4 regions of the Thauera sp. SDU_THAU2 genome follow, and region 1 is predicted to be linked to each of the others. Evidence: predicted binding sites of a transcription regulator. Region 1 holds the regulator's gene; each other region holds the start of a gene.
What was found. Region 1 encodes sigma-54, which starts transcription at its own class of promoters, with help from an activator protein. Its sites were predicted from a motif close to TGGCACGCTTNCTGCTNA; they were not measured.

Region 1 (3,909 bases):
AGGATCTCGTTGAGGTGGTGGGTGACCTTGTCGGTGGTCTGGCGCTGGGCCCAGGCCAGTTCGGCGGCGCCGACGATCTGCAGGCGGGTGGGGTGGATCAGGTTCAGGTGGCCGACGAGGTCGGCCGGCCAGATCCGCTCCTCGGCCACGGCCAGCACGGCATCCAGCCGTCCGCTGACATGGCTGAGCTGAAGGAGCTCCCGTTCAGCCTCGAACAGCCGCGCGACGCTGGTCTGCCTCATTCATCGGCGCCCCAGTTCCCGAACAGCTTGTGGATGTGCGCGGCGTCGGGCGCATCGAGCAGGGCTTCGCGGAACTCGCGGTCGCTGAACATCTGCGCCAGTTCGGACAGCAGCTGCAGGTGGGTCTCGTTGGCCTGCTCGGGCACGAGCAGCACGAACAGCAGATTGACCGGTTTGCCGTCGGGCGAGTCGAACTGCACCGGTGCCGCCAGGCGGAGGAAGGCGCCTGCCGCGTCCTTGAGGCCCTTGATGCGGCCGTGGGGAATCGCGATACCCTGGCCGAGGCCGGTGGAACCGAGCCGTTCGCGGGCGAACAGGCTGTCGAACACCAGGCTCTGGGCGATGCCCTGGTTGTTCTCGAACAGCAGGCCCGCTTGTTCGAAGACGCGCTTCTTGCTGCTGGCGTCCAGATCGACCACCACGTTCGACAGTGGCAGGAGTTGAGATATCAGGCTCATTCGCTATGGAGCTTGCGCAGCGCCGTTACCGCTGGCGCCACGCTGGGCGACGGGGTTGGACCGGGGTGCGTTGAAGCCGCGTCTTGAAAACGCGCGCATTATAACCACACCCCGGACATAAAACCGCAATGGGCGATCAGGCCTCGGGCGGCGCCTGGTGCTTCAGGGCTTCGTGGTTGTGGTCGGTCATTTTCTGCTTGTACTTCTGGACCTGGCGGTCGAGCTTGTCGGCCATCGCGTCGATGGCGGCGTACAGGTCGGTATCCTCGCTTTCGACGAAGATGTCCTTGCCGCGCACGTGCAGCGTGACTTCGGCCTTCTGTTGCAGCTTCTCGACGGAGAGGATCACCGCCACGCTGGTGACGTTGTCGAAGTGGCGGATGACGCGGTCGAGCTTGGCGCCGACGTAGTCGCGAATGGCCGGCGTGACTTCGACGTGGCGCCCGGTGATGTTGAGATTCATGCTAACTCCTGTTGTTGTCAGATCGATTTGCGCAAACTGACCGGCGGGATATTGAGTGATTCGCGGTATTTCGCGATGGTGCGACGTGCGACCACGATACCCTGCTGGCCCAGAACTTCTGCAATTCGTGCGTCGGACAGGGGCTTCTTCCTGTCCTCTGCGTCCACCAGCTGGCGGATCAGTGCGCGGATTGCCGTTGAGGAAGCTGCTCCGCCGGTGTCGGTGGAAACGTGGCTGCCGAAGAAATACTTGAGTTCGAAGACGCCACGCGGTGTCGCCATGTACTTCTGCGTCGTGACGCGCGATACGGTGGATTCGTGCAGTTCGAGCTGGTCTGCGATCTCCCGGAGGGTCAGTGGCCTCATCGCCACATCACCATGATCGAAGAACTGTCTTTGCTGGTCAACGATGGCCTGGGACACGCGCAGGATGGTGTCGAAGCGCTGCTGCACGTTCTTGATCAGCCAGCGCGCTTCCTGCAGTTGGCCGGTGAGCCCGCCGCCCTGTCCCCTGTTCTGCTGCAGCAGGCTGGCGTACAGACGATTGACGCGCAGGCGCGGCATCGCTTCCTGGTTCAGGCTGACGGTCCAGCGGCCGCGGACCTTGCGCACGATGACGTCGGGCAGCACGTAGCGCGTCTCGGAAGCCGAGTGGCGCAGGCCGGGGTGCGGGTCCAGGCTGCAGATCAGGGCGTGCGCGGCGCGCAGTTCGTCGTCGTTGCAGCCGGTCAGCTTCTTCAGGCGGACGAAGTTGCGTTCGGCCAGCAGTTCGAGGTGCGCATCGACGATCTCGAGCGCCAGCATCTGGATCGAGCTTTCGGGCATCGCGCGCAACTGCAGCGCCAGGCATTCCTGCGGCGTGCGGGCGCCGATGCCTGCCGGATCGAGGTGCTGCACGTGGCGCAGTGCGATCGACAGGTCGTCGAGGTCGATCTCGAGCTCGGCCGGTAGCAGTTCGAGCAGCTCTTCGAGCGGCTGGTACAGGTAGCCGTCGTCGTCGAGCGCTTCGATGATGAAGCGCACCAGCGCACGGTCGAGATCGTTCAGCGGCGACAGCGCGACCTGCTGGTCGAGGTGTTCGCGCAGCGACAGCTCGGCGGCCTGGATTTCCTGGAAGTCGACGTCGTCGTCATCGTCGCGCTTGGCCGACGCGCCGGTGCCGACGTTCGACCAGTCGATGCCTTCTTCGCCGCCTTCGCGCTCGGCTGCGCCACCGGCGTCGCCGTCGCCGCCCGCGTCGGTGTCGGCTTCGCGCTGCTGTTCGCGCTCGCGCTCGGCCGGCGAGGTGCTGGTCGAGGGCTCGAGCCTGGGCGGTGGTTCGTCGAACTCCTCGCGCTCCAGCATCGGGTTCTCGAGCAGGAAGCGTTCGATCTCCTGGTTCAGCTCGATCGTCGACAACTGCAGCAGCTTGATCGACTGTTGCAGTTGCGGCGTCAGCGTGAGGTGCTGGGAGAGCTTGAGCTGGAGACTGGGTTTCATCCTGGACTAGAGGCGGAAATGTTCGCCGAGGTAGACCTGGCGGACTTTTTCGTTGGCGATGATCTCGCCCGGCTGGCCGCTTGCGAGCACGCGGCCTTCGCTGATGATGTAGGCGCGGTCGCAGATGCCGAGCGTCTCGCGGACGTTGTGATCGGTGATCAGCACGCCGATGCCGCGTTCCTTGAGGAAGCGGATGATCTTCTGGATGTCGATCACCGCGATCGGATCGACACCGGCGAAAGGCTCGTCGAGCAGGATCAGGCGCGGGTCGGTGGCCAGTGCGCGGGCGATCTCGCAGCGGCGGCGTTCGCCGCCCGACAGCGAGATGGCGGTGTTGTCGCGCAGATGGCCGATGCTGAGCTCTTCGAGCAGCTCCTGCAGGCGCTCGTCCACCTGGCGGTTCTCCAGCCCCTGAAGCTCCAGCACGGCGCGGATGTTCTCGGCCACCGTGAGCTTGCGGAACACGCTCATTTCCTGCGGCAGGTAGGACAGGCCCAGCCGCGCCCGGGCGTGGATCGGCAGGTGGGTCAGGTCCTTGCCGTCGAGGCCGATCTGGCCGCCGTCGGCGCGCACCAGGCCGACGATCATGTAGAAGCAGGTGGTCTTGCCCGCGCCGTTGGGGCCGAGCAGGCCGACGACCTCGCCCGAGCCGACTTCGAAGCCGACGTCATGTACAACGGTGCGTGCCTTGTAGCGCTTTTGCAGGCCAGCGACCTTAAGCAGACTCATCGTAGGGCTCTTTCAGCAGCTTGCGGATCAGGTCGGGTGCGAAGCCGCGGGTTTGCAGGAAGCGCGCCTGCCGCGCCCATTCGCGGGCATCGGCGGGCGGCGTGGTGAAGCGGCTGCGCAGCACGCTGCGCGCACGCTCTGATTCCGATTCTGCACATTCGCTGGCGATTGCCTCGTCGACCAGGTCACGGTCGAGGCCACGCCGGGCCATTTCGCTGCGCAGGCGGCCGGCGCCGAAGCGCGCCGCCTTGCTGCGCACGAAAGCCTGGGCGAAGCGCTCGTCGGACTGCAGGCCGAGCTCGCCCATGCGTTCGATCACCGCCCGGATCTCGTCCTCGTCGCCGTGGGCCGCGAGCTTCTTCGCCAGTTCGGCGCGAGAGTGGTCGCGGCGGGCGAGGTGGCGCAGGGCGCGTTCGCGCAGGCTCGGTTCGGCCATGGCAGCCGCTGGCGTCCCGATCAGGCCTCGTCCGCCGCGACGGCCGGGGCTGCGCCGCCCGACGGCATCTCGGGCAGGCTGACGGCGGCACGGACCTTGTTCT
Region 2 (3,909 bases), 2.3 Mb from region 1:
CACTGTTCGTCGAATATTTCCTTCAACGCCGGCGCTGCGTCTGCTGCCTGTCCGACCATCTGCATCCCTCATCGAATAACGAAACATATGGGACACCTTCACACCGTCAGGATTCATGATCTGTTCCCGCGGCATCAGGAAGGCAAAGCATGTGGAAGCAATCGATCAATCTTCCGCACGGGACAGGGACCGAATCACCGCGTTGACGCGAGCAGGCTCGGTGATCTCCATCCATTGCAGATGAGAAAACCCGGGATCGTCACGCAGCGCCGAGAATTTGATTCTGTTCCTGGAGAAGGTCGTGAATGACCAAAGCAGTACCGACTCCCTGGACAGGAAAGCCATGCGCAGTGACTCACGATTGCCGTTGAACAGCTCCGTGCGCCTGATGCCACGGCTTAGCGTGCGCCAGAACACCCGTGAGAACACTGTAGCGCGGCCGAAGTTGAGCCAGACGACGTGCGTGGCACGCGACCACAACAGTTCGCGTACTGCGCTGTAGTTTCCGTCGGCCACCCAACGCTCACCCGCGGTGGCCTCACACACGGCGCGCCTGAACTCTTCAGGCGGCACGGCAACCCAGTCCGGCCCCCAATAGAGCCGATCGAGCTCGATGCATGGGCAGCTCATGGCCTTCGACAAGGCATTGGCGAAGGTGGTCTTCCCCGATCCGCTTGTGCCGACAACGATGAAGCGCATGTTTCCTGGAACTCGGTGATCAAACCATGAGGCGTGCTTTTGAGGGTTCTTCGCATAGAGCGGTCAGGACAAGCAGCGTCCGGAACGCCTGCACAGCCCCAACGAAAAACGGCGGCACGAAACGTACCGCCGTCCGGGATACCGATGGGCCTGGCTTTCGCCGCAAGCTGCCGGCCCACCGGCAGATTCTGGAGCCCCCTCAAACAGGCATGTTCATGATGTCCTGGTACGCGGTGACCAGCCGGTTGCGCACCTGCACCATCTGCTGGAAGGACAGATTGGCCTTCTGAAGGTTGACCATCACGTCCTGAAGATTGACGTTGGGGTCGCCGGCGGAAAATTCCTGCGCCATCTGGCGCGCTTCGGACTGGGCCGCGCTGACGTCCTTGAGGGCGTTGTCGAGCACGTCGGCGAAGTTGGCGCCGCCCGCCACGGGCCCAGCCGGCTCCACAGGCTTGTTCTGTGCAGCCTGGGATACCGAGCGCAGTTCGCTCAACATCTGGTCGATTCCACGGGTGTCCATGCTTGCTCTCCGGTCCAGGTCTTCGGCCTTGTGATCTGTCTGCCGATCTTCGGTTCCCCGGCCTGTGTCGCTCTTTGTGTCGCTGTTGACGTCAGTCTAGCAGAGCAAAGCCCGTGCCACCGCTGTCGAGTCCGCCCGCCGGCTAGACGTCGTAGCCTTCGTCGCGGTACTGCTGCAGCTTGTAACGCAAGGTTCGTTCCGAAATCCCCAGCTTTTCGACGGTTTTCTTGCGCGATCCGCCCAGTTCGCGCAGCGTGCCGAGGATGTGCTCGCGTTCGAGATCCTTCATGTTCGCCGGGCGGGTGGCCTGGGCTGCTGCGGCGACGGCCTCGGTCTGCGGTGGCAACGACTGGCTGGCGGCAAACATTGCCGCCGGCGCGGCAGGCGCCTTGCTTGGCGCTGCGGCAAAATCTGCCGCCGGAGCGATCTGCACCGCCGGCGCCGCTGCGGCGCCGTCCCAGTGCGGCAGGCACAAGCGCAGCGTCTCGGCGCCGACGGTGTCACCGGGCGTCAGGATCAGCGCGCGCTGCAAGGTGTTCTCCAGTTCCCGCACGTTGCCCGGCCAGCCGTAGCTGGGCAGCAGGCTCTCGGCCTCGGCCGCCAGACGGGCCTGGCGCTTGAGCCGCGCAGCGTGCTGGCCGAGGAAATGGCGTGCCAGCGGCACGATGTCGCCCGGCCGCTCGCGCAGCGCGGGAATCGCGATCGGAAACACGTTGAGCCGGTAGTACAAATCCTCGCGGAAACGGCCCGCGGCGATTTCCTTCTGCATGTCGCGGTTGCTGGTGGCCAGCACCCGGATGTCGAGCGCCACCGGCTTCTTGCCGCCGACACGCTCGACTTCGCGCTCCTGCAGCACCCGCAGCAGCTTGGCCTGCAGGCCGAGCGGCATTTCGGAGATCTCGTCGAGCAGGATGGTGCCGCCCTGGGCCTGCTCGAACTTGCCCGGCTGCGCAGCCTGCGCGCCGGTGAAAGCGCCCTTCTCGTAGCCGAACAGCGTGGCTTCGAGCAGGTTCTCGGGAATCGCCGCACAGTTGATCGCGATGAAAGGGCCGCTGCTACGCGGCGAATGGCTGTGGATGTAGCGCGCGAAGACTTCCTTGCCGGTGCCGGACTCGCCCGACAGCAGCACCGTGGCGTCGGTCTCGGCCACGCGCGCGGCCAGTGCCAGCAGGTTGCAGGTATGGGGGTCTTCGGCGACGGTGTCCTCGGCGGCGGGCGACAGCGCCGCGTAGCGCCGCACGTTCTCCAGCAGCACTTCGGGTTCGAAGGGTTTCATCAGGAAATCGCAGGCGCCGCCGCGCATCGCCGCCACCGCCTTGTCGACGTCGCCGTAGGCGGTCATCAGCAGCACCGGCAACTGCGGCTGGCGCAGGCGGATCTCGTGCAGCAGTTCGAGGCCGTCCATCGGCTGCATGCGCAGGTCGGTGACGACGAGGTTGAAGCGCTGGCGTTCGAGTTCGGCCAGCGCCGCCGGTCCGCCATCGACGCCGGTGACGCCGTGGCGGGCCATCTCCAGCGTGAAGCACACGGCGTCGCGCAGCGCGGCATCGTCCTCGACGACGAGAATGTTCAGGTGTTCGATCATGGCGGTGACGGCGAAGAAGTCGTGTCTGCCGGCAGCTCGAGCGACATCGGCAGACTGAGGATGAAGGTGGAACCCTGGCCGGGCGCCGAACGCAGCAGAATGTCGCCGCCGTGGCCGCGCGCCACGCCGCGCGCGATGGCGAGGCCGAGGCCGGTGCCTTCGGCGCGCGTGGTGAAGAAGGGCTCGAACAGGCGCTCCTGCAGCTCGGCCGGAATGCCCCGGCCTTCGTCGCTGACGGCGAAGCGCACCGCGGCCACGCCCAGGCCGCTGTCGGCGGCCGGCACGCTTGCGACTTCGAAGCGCACGCAGCCGCCCGCCTCGCTGGCCTGGATGGCGTTTTCGAGCAGATTCGTCAACGCGCCGCCCAGTGCCTTGCGGTCACCAAGGAGTTCGGTGTCGCCGCAGCCGCAGTGTGCGTCGAACTCGATCTGCTTCGCCTTCGCCAGCGGCTCCAGCGTATGGGCGAGTTCCGCTGCGAGCTCGCAGACGTGGAAGCGCTGCCGCCCCAGGCTGTCGCCGCGGGCGAACAGCAGCATGTCGCGGATCAGGCGTTCCAGGTAGCGCAGGCGCTCCAGCGCGCGGTCGGCGACGTGGCTGCGCTGCGCGGCGTCGAGCTCGGGCTGGCGCAGGTTGCCGGTGTAGAGCAGCGCGGCGGCCAGCGGCGTGCGCAGCTGGTGCGCCAGGCCCGCGACCATCTCGCCCATCGCCGCGAGCCGTTCGTTGCGCTCGGAAGCGAGGCGCATGCGGTGGGTTTCGGTGATGTCGTGCAGCAGCACGATGCGCTCGTCGCCCGATTCGAGCGCGGATTCGGACAGCGACAGCCGCCGCGGCTCGTCCGCGCTGCCGCCCTCGCCCGGCGCTGCGAAGCTGAACTCGCCCGGCGTCTCGGTGGCCTGCAGGCGCGCCCACGCGGCGCGCCAGGCGGTGCCGACCAGTGCGCCGCCGAACAAGGCCTCGGCCGCACGATTGACCTGGACGACGAGGCCCGCGCGATCGACGACGACCACCGCTGCCGGCAGCGCGCCCATCAGCACCGACAGCCGCTCGGTCAGTTGCCCGACCTGCGCCTGCAGCGCGTTGTAGGCGGTCGACAGTTCCTCGG
Region 3 (3,909 bases), 210 kb from region 1:
GGTACTGGATCGCCTCGGCCATCTGCGCCGCTCCGGGCTGTGCGACACCAGCCATGTCCGCCAGCGTGCGCGCCACGCGCAGGACGCGGTGATAGGCCCGCGCGGAAAAATCCAGCCGGCTCATCGCCTGCTTCAGCAAGGCCGCACCGTCCTGGTCCGGCATGCAGAAACGCTCCACGCCGCGGCTGTCGAGCCGGGCATTGACCACGCCCTGGCGCTCGATCTGCACCGCCCTCGCCTGCTCGACCCGCGCCCGCACTTCCATCGACGATGGCCCGGGCGCAGCCGAAGCAAGCTCTTCGTGCTCCAGCACCGGTACTTCCACCACCAGGTCGATGCGGTCGAGCAGCGGCCCCGACAGGCGCCCGCGGTAGCGTGCGATCTGCTCCGGCGTGCATCGGCAGGCCTTGCGCGGATGGCCCAGAAAGCCGCAGGGACAAGGGTTCATCGCCGCCACCAACTGGAAGCGCGCGGGAAACTCCGCCCGCCGCCGCGCCCGCGATACGCTGATGCAGCCGCTTTCCAGCGGCTCGCGCAGGGATTCGAGCACACGGCGGTCGAACTCGGGCAGTTCGTCCAGGTACAAGACGCCATTGTGGGCGAGGGAAATCTCGCCCGGACACGGCGTTGCGCCACCGCCGACCAGCGCCGCCGCCGAAGCGGAATGATGCGGTGCGCGCATCGGCCGCTGCGCCCAGCGCGCGGCGTCGAAGCGGCCTTCCAGCGAACTCACCGCCGCCGTTTCCAGCGCCTCGGCCTCGGACATCGGCGGCAGCAGGCCGGGCAGGCGCTGCGCCAGCATCGACTTGCCGGTGCCCGGCGGCCCGAACAGCAGCAGCGCATGGGCACCGGCTGCGGCCACTTCCAGCGCGCGGCGCGCCTGTAGCTGGCCGCGCACGTCGGCCAGGTCCGGCCCCCGGGCAGGCTGCAGCGACGGGCTGCTGCACGGCTGCGGCGCCAGCGCGGTGTGGCCGTTCAGATGAGCCGCCACCGCGCACAGGCTGCCCGCCGGCAGCACCGTCGTCTCCCGGGCCAGCGCCGCTTCCGCCGCGTTGGCCGGCGCCACCACCAGCGCACGCCCCCCGCGTCCGGCCGCCAGCGCCACCGCCAGTACGCCGCGCACCGCGCGCAGTTCGCCGTTCAGCGACAGCTCGCCGCAGAACTCCAGGCCGTCGAGCAGCTTGCCGGACACCTGGCCGGAGGCGACGAGGATGCCCACCGCGATCGCCAGGTCGAAGCGGCCGCCTTCCTTGGGCAGGTCGGCCGGCGCCAGGTTGACGGTGATCCGCCGCTGAGGGAATTCGAACTGCGAAGTCTGCAGCGCGGCGCGCACGCGATCGCGCGCCTCGCGCACTTCGGTATCGGGCAGGCCGACGAGGCTGAAGGCAGGCAGGCCATTGGCCAGATGCACCTCGACCGTGACCTCGGGGGCATCGAGGCCGTCGAGCGCGCGGCTGCGCACGAGCGCGAGAGACATGCGGTTCTCCGGACTGGACGGATCGCCAGTCTAGCGGGAACGCATCGATGACAAAAGATTAAGCCGACATCATCCAGGAGATGGCGGCCGGGGCGACGCTCAGGCCGGCTTGTCACCCTCACCGGCGCGCGCACGCTCCAGCTCGGCGACGCGGGCTTCGAGTTCGGCGAGCTTCTGGCGCACGTGCGCCAGCACTTCGCGCTGGACTTCGAATTCCTCGCGGGTGACCAGATCGAGCTTGCCGAAGGCGCTGCCGAGCATGGCCTTGACGTTCTTTTCGATGTCGCGGGCAGGGCTGTTGGCGGCCAGTTCGGAGAGCTTGGCGCCGATTTCGTCGAGGAAGCGCGGAGTAGGGACATGTGCGTGTATCGATGGCCGGTGATGGATGGTGAAAGTCTAGCACGCCCGCCCGATCGGCCGCCGGCGCACCGCGCCGGTTCAAATGCACCACTTTGGTGCGTCACGCACCAAGTTGCGCCCGATTCCTTTGCGCGGCGCAACAAAAACACCCGGCAACACAACATCCTCCAGGCTGAAACCCGCATGAATCCTGGCACTCCGGGGGCTGGCACGAGGCCTGCTAAAGAGTGCTCGTCGGAAATCCAACTTCCTCTGCCAGGAGAGCACCATGCACAAGACGCTTGCTGTATCCGCCCTCATCGCCGCGCTTCCATGTGCCGGCATCGCCCATGCCGAGGACAGCCCCTTCTCGGCCAACGTGAGCATCGTCTCGGACTACGCCTACCGCGGCATCAGCCAGACCGACGAGCGCCCGGCGCTGCAGGGCGGCTTCGACTACACGCATTCGAGCGGCTTCTATGCCGGCGTGTGGGCCACCAACGTGTCCTGGATCAACGACGCCGAGGTCAGCAAGTCGTCCGGCAACAGCCTGGAAATCGACTTCTACGCCGGCTACGCGGGCGAAGCCGGCCCGATCGGCTACGACGTCGGCCTGCTGCAGTACTACTACCCCGGCAGCTACGGCTCGGTGTGGAAAGCGGAAACCGGCATGACCAAGCCGAACACGCTGGAAGGCTACCTCGGCCTGTCGTGGGAGTTCCTGTCCTTCAAGTATTCCTACGCCTTCACCGACCTGTTCGGCCTGCGCGACTCCGAAGGCAGCCAGTACTACGACCTCGGCGCCGAATTCGAGCTCGGCGCCGGCTTCAAGCTCGACCTGCACTACGGCTACAACGACATCAAGGGCGGCGACGACTATGAGGACTGGAAGCTCGGCGTCACCAAGGAATTCGGCGGCTTCGATTTCGGCCTGCACTACGTCGATTCCGACATCAAGCACTCCGACCTCGCCGACGAGCGCTTCATCCTGTCGGTCAGCAAGTCCTTCTGACCGGCCAGCCCGCAGAACTGGAGAAAACCCATGAAATTCATCGCAGCCATCATCAAGCCCTTCAAGCTCGACGAAGTGCGCGAAGCCCTGTCCGCCATCGGCGTGCAAGGCATCACCGTCACCGAGGTCAAGGGCTTCGGCCGCCAGAAGGGCCACACCGAGCTCTATCGCGGCGCCGAATACGTCGTCGATTTCCTGCCCAAGGTGAAGATCGAGGCCGCCGTGGCCGACGACATCCTCGACCAGGCCATCGAGGCCATCGAGAAGTCCGCCGCCACCGGCAAGATCGGCGACGGCAAGATCTTCGTCTTCGATCTGGAACAGGCCATCCGCATCCGTACCGGCGAGACCGGCCCGGACGCGCTGTAAGGGAGCACATCAAAATGAAAAAGCTGTTCGCATTCCTGCCGGCCCTGTTCGCCGCCGGCAGCGCCTTCGCCCAGGACGCCGCCGAAGCGGCCCCGGCACTCAGCGCCGGCGACACCGCCTGGATGCTGACCTCGACGATGCTCGTCATCCTGATGGTCATCCCCGGCCTCGCGCTGTTCTACGGCGGCCTCGGCCGCGCCAAGAACATGCTGTCGGTACTGATGCAGGTCTTCGTGATCTTCTCGACGATCACCATCCTGTGGGCCATCTACGGCTACAGCCTCGCCTTCGGCGGTGAAGGCACCTTCTACGGCGACTTCAGCAAGCTGTTCCTGAGCGGCATCACGCCGGACACCATGTCCTCGGCGCTGAGCACCATTCCGGAATACGTCTTCATCTCCTTCCAATCGACCTTCGCCGCCATCACCTGCGCGCTGATCGTCGGTGCCTTCGCCGAGCGCATCAAGTTCTCGGCGGTGATGATCTTCAGCGTGCTGTGGTTCACCTTCAGCTACATCCCGGTCGCTCACATGGTGTGGGGCGGCGGCCTGCTGGCCCAGGACGGCGCGCTCGACTTCGCCGGCGGCACCGTGGTGCACATCAACGCCGCCGTGGCCGGCCTGGTGGGCGCCTACATGGTGGGAAAGCGCATCGGCTTCGGCCGTGAATCGATGGCACCGCACAGCCTGACCCTGACCATGGTCGGCGCCTC
Region 4 (3,909 bases), 2.3 Mb from region 1:
CGCATAGACTTCCCAGTCGTTGGTCGGCGAGCCGCCGGCGGACTGGCGCACGAAGAACAGGCTCATCATGTGCTCGTTGCCCAGGCTGTCGAACACCTTCATCGAAGTCGTGTTGTTGTAGCTGTCGACCGGGATATTGACCGCGTTCAGGAAGTTGCCGATGTCGACCGGCGGCATCGCGTCGCGCGGGTTCAGCGAATTCGAATCCAGGTTGACACCCAGCGACGCCTGGTTCGTCTCCCGCGGGCTGATGTAGCTCGTGTCGATGTACAGCGGCGACGGCTCTCCGGCGAAAACCGGCGGGGATACGGTGGCATCGAGCACGCCGAAGCCGGTCAGCTTGTCGCGGCCGGCATTGATCACGTAGCCGTCCTTGTCGACGTCGAACTGCCCGTTGCGCGTATAGGCGATGCTGCCGTCGCTGAGCTGCATGCGGAAGAAGCCGTTGCCGTTGATCGCCATGTCGAGCGAATTGCTGGTCGGCGTCAGGTTGCCCTGGTTGAAGGACTGGGCAACCGCCGCCACCCGGCTGCCGATGCCGATCTGCAGACCGGACGAGCCGCCGACCATCGCCGAAGCGTACATGTCGGCGAAGATCGTGTTGCCCGCCTTGAAGCCCACGGTGCTGGCGTTAGCGACGTTGTTGGAAACGACGTCGAGTGCCTTCGAGGAAGAGTTCAGGCCGCTGAGGCCTTGCTGGAATGCCATGATCGCTGCTCCGGATCAGAGAATCTGCTTGATGTCGTCGAACTTGAACAGGCCGAGGTCGCCCACCTGCAGGTCGGACCCCGTGGGGCCGCGCACGACGCTGGTGACCGGCCCGAACTGCAGGGTACGGCCCTGGACTTTGTCGCCGCCGCGGGTGGCGGACACGGACAAGGTGTAGATGCCGTCGGCCACGCGCGAACCGTCTTCCGCGGTGCCGTCCCAGACGAAGTTGTGGCTGCCGGCCTCGATGCCGTCGAAGACCATCTCCTTGACCGGCAGGCCCGAACCGTCGGTGACCGTCAGCGTCACCCGGTCGGCAGGCCCGTCGATCTCGAAGCCGCCGATGGCGCCCGCCTCGGTCAGCGCGATCTGCTTGCCTTCGACCAGCACGCCGCGCCCGATCAGGGCCGCGGCGTTGAGGCCGTCGGTCGAGGCCTGGGCATCGAAGAAGGACTGGACCAGCTTGTTGAGGCGCTCGATGCCATCGACCGTGCTCATCTGCGCGAGCTGGGAGGTCATCTCCGCGTTTTCCATCGGGTTCATCGGGTCCTGGTTGCGAAGCTGGGTGGTCAGCAGCTTGAGGAAACGCCCCTGCATGTCCTCTTCCGCTTTCTGCACAGGTTCGCTGCGCCCCAGCCTGGACAGGATGTCTTCCGCTGTGGTGTTGTTGGAGACGGTGGTGCTCATGGTTCTCTCCTGCTCACGGCATCATTTGCCGGACAGTGCCTACTGTCCGATCTGCAAGGTACGCTGTAGCAACGTCCGTGCCGTGTTCATGATTTCGGCGTTGTTCTGGTACGAGCGCGACGCCGAGATCATGTTCACCATCTCTTCGGCCACGTTCACATTGGGCATTTCGACGTAGCCTTCGGCATTGGCCGCCGGGTTGTTCGGCTCATACACCATCCGCATCGGCGCGGCGCTGTCGACGATCTGCGTCACCTGCACGCCGACCGCCGCCGGCCCGGCCATCTGGCGGGCGGCAAAAACGACCTGCTTGGCGCGGTAAGGCTCGCCGGTCTCGGTGGTGACGCTGTCGGCGTTGGCGAGGTTGGAAGCGGTGGTGTTGAGCCGCAGCGACTGGGCGTTGAGCGCCGAGCCGGCGATCTGGAAGACGTTGAGCATGCTCATGGTGGGATTCCTTACTGGCCGGTGAGCGCGGTGTTCATCGAGCGCAGCATGCCGTTGATGAAAGTCAGGCTCGCTTCGTAACGCAGCGCGTTCTCGGCAAAGGCCGCGCGCTCGACGTCCATGTTGACGGTGTTGCCATCGACCGCGGACTGCAGTTCGGTGCGATATTTGGCGAAGGCGTCGGCGCCGAGCGTCGCGCCGCCGACGATATGGGCCTGATGCGTGACGTCGAGCGCGACGCCCTGCAGGCTGCCACCCGGCGCCTTGCCCAGCGCGTTGTCGAGCGCCGCGCGGAAATCGATGTCGCGCGCCTTGTAGTGCGGCGTGTCGGCGTTGGCGATGTTCGACGCCAGCAGCTCCTGCCGGTGGGCCTGGAGATTGAGCGCCACCTGATGGAAGCGCATCTGGTTGTCCAGCAGGGTCTTCATCGTCTTACCTCTCGAATTCGGCCGGCACGCCCCTCGCTGGAGAGGCGACATCCTTGGCCACGATCATTGGCCAGCAAATACGCAGCTTTCATGCCAGCGATGCTAAGCCCCGCCTCGCAGCCTCCCTCGCCCGATAAGGCGGCGGAAAACCGTCCAAATCTGCCGCTTGCCGGCCCCGCCGGCAAAACCTGCCGTGGGCGCTTGCCGGCCGCCATCCTTGCCGTCGGCTTGCCTCCACACCGGAGGCATGCTGCAATCCGCCCATGAACCGTCCGCTCCACGGCCCGACCGCTCCCCACAGCATCAACCCGTCTCCTCAGCTTCGCGCAGGTCTGCTGTCGCTGGCGCTGCTCGTATCCTTCGGCCCTTCCGCTGCCGCCGCCCAGCAGCCGCCCGAGGCCGTCGAGGCAGCGGTACGCAATCTGCTGGAACGGGAAACCCTGGGGCAGCCCGGCGAAGTCCGGATCGGCGTGCGCGCCTTCGACCCGGCCAACCAGCTGCCGCCCTGCGCGGCGCTCGAAGCTTTCCTGCAGCCCGGCACGCGGCCCTGGGGGCAGATCACCGTCGGCGTCCGCTGCGGCGCCCCCACCGCGTGGACGGCGTGGGCGCAGGCCACGGTGCAGGTCTTCGGCCCCTATCTCGTCACCACCCGTGCGCTGCGCTCGGCCGAAGTGATCCGCGAAGCCGACGTCGAAGTCCGTGAAGGCGAACTCAGCGCCCTGCCCGACAACGTGCTGTCCGCGCCCGAACAGGCCGTCGGCCACGTCACGCGCTTCGCGCAGGCGGCAGGTGCGCCGCTGCGCGCGGGCAGCCTGCGCCAGGCCGACGCCGTGCGCCGTGGGCAGACGGTGCTGGTGACGACGCGCGGCCCCGGCTTCGCGGTGTCGGGCGAAGGCCAGGCCCTGAACGCCGCCGCCGCCGGCGAGCGCGTCCGCATCCGGCTCGGCAACGGCCAGATCGTGCAAGGCCTGGTACGGCCGGACGGCACGGTCGATGTCGACTTCTAGATCACAAGCCCTTGTGGCAAGGCGTGAAATAAATCACTAAAGTTTCACGAAACGCTGCCGATTACCCATTCGTGTCGATGCGTTTCCGGAGAACATCATGAAAATCGAGAGCACGGGCAAGGCCTATATCCCGTCGCAGGTGCAGGATGCCCGCACGCCTGCGCAGCGCAGCAATACCCCGGTCCAGTCCGGCGGCGACAGCGTGCAGCTTTCCCCGCTGGCCACGCTGATGAAGAAGGCGGAAAGCGCGATTTCCGAATCGCCCGAGATCGATCAGAAGCGCGTGGATGAAATCCGCCAGGCCATTTCCGAAGGCCGCTTCAAGGTCGACGCCAGCCGCATCGCCGACGGCCTGATCGCCAGCGTCAGGGACATGCTGGGCTCGCGCGGCTGATCCACCGCGCGGCAACGGGGGTTAAGATTCGGCTCCACACGCACCGAAGCCAGGCGACACCATGAACCAGCCCGTCCCGCCCGCCCCCAGCGCCGATCAGCAGCGCCTCGCCCTGCTGATCGAGGCCGAATCGATGCAGCTCGGCGAATTCCTCGCCATCCTCGAACGCGAGGAAAACCTGCTCGTGGCAGGCGACATCGACGCGCTGGTCAGCATCGCCAACGACAAGAACGAACGCTAC

Region 2: fliE (flagellar hook-basal body complex protein FliE) is a predicted target of sigma-54. The motif match lies at 1,324-1,341, and genes of this name have one in related genera.
Region 3: AAFL97_RS19895 (TorF family putative porin) is a predicted target of sigma-54. The motif match lies at 2,044-2,061, and genes of this name have one in related genera.
Region 4: flgB (flagellar basal body rod protein FlgB) is a predicted target of sigma-54. The motif match lies at 2,346-2,363, and genes of this name have one in related genera.

Annotation. Positions count from the first base shown of each region.
Region 1 covers NZ_JBBWUN010000003.1:3,664,405-3,668,313, reverse strand. Annotated here, with positions in the region: gene hprK (HPr(Ser) kinase/phosphatase) at 1-242, opposite strand, end outside; gene ptsN (PTS IIA-like nitrogen regulatory protein PtsN) at 239-700, opposite strand; gene hpf (ribosome hibernation-promoting factor, HPF/YfiA family) at 837-1,163, opposite strand; gene AAFL97_RS18905 (RNA polymerase factor sigma-54) at 1,181-2,641, opposite strand; gene lptB (LPS export ABC transporter ATP-binding protein) at 2,648-3,370, opposite strand; gene recX (recombination regulator RecX) at 3,357-3,806, opposite strand; gene recA (recombinase RecA) at 3,827-3,909, opposite strand, start outside.
Region 2 covers NZ_JBBWUN010000003.1:1,381,040-1,384,948, reverse strand. Annotated here, with positions in the region: gene AAFL97_RS07745 (DNA alkylation repair protein) at 1-59, opposite strand, end outside; gene AAFL97_RS07740 (hypothetical protein) at 166-699, opposite strand; gene fliE (flagellar hook-basal body complex protein FliE) at 899-1,222, opposite strand; gene AAFL97_RS07730 (sigma-54-dependent transcriptional regulator) at 1,365-2,807, opposite strand; gene AAFL97_RS07725 (sensor histidine kinase) at 2,804-3,909, opposite strand, start outside.
Region 3 covers NZ_JBBWUN010000003.1:3,876,475-3,880,383, forward strand. Annotated here, with positions in the region: gene AAFL97_RS19885 (YifB family Mg chelatase-like AAA ATPase) at 1-1,477, opposite strand, end outside; gene AAFL97_RS19890 (accessory factor UbiK family protein) at 1,577-1,846, opposite strand; gene AAFL97_RS19895 (TorF family putative porin) at 2,106-2,828, shown strand; gene glnK (P-II family nitrogen regulator) at 2,859-3,197, shown strand; gene AAFL97_RS19905 (ammonium transporter) at 3,212-3,909, shown strand, end outside.
Region 4 covers NZ_JBBWUN010000003.1:1,356,258-1,360,166, reverse strand. Annotated here, with positions in the region: partial or broken gene AAFL97_RS24600 (flagellar hook-basal body complex protein) at 1-708, opposite strand, end outside; gene AAFL97_RS07605 (flagellar hook assembly protein FlgD) at 724-1,395, opposite strand; gene flgC (flagellar basal body rod protein FlgC) at 1,435-1,839, opposite strand; gene flgB (flagellar basal body rod protein FlgB) at 1,851-2,267, opposite strand; gene flgA (flagellar basal body P-ring formation chaperone FlgA) at 2,531-3,274, shown strand; gene flgM (flagellar biosynthesis anti-sigma factor FlgM) at 3,372-3,668, shown strand; gene AAFL97_RS07580 (flagella synthesis protein FlgN) at 3,730-3,909, shown strand, end outside.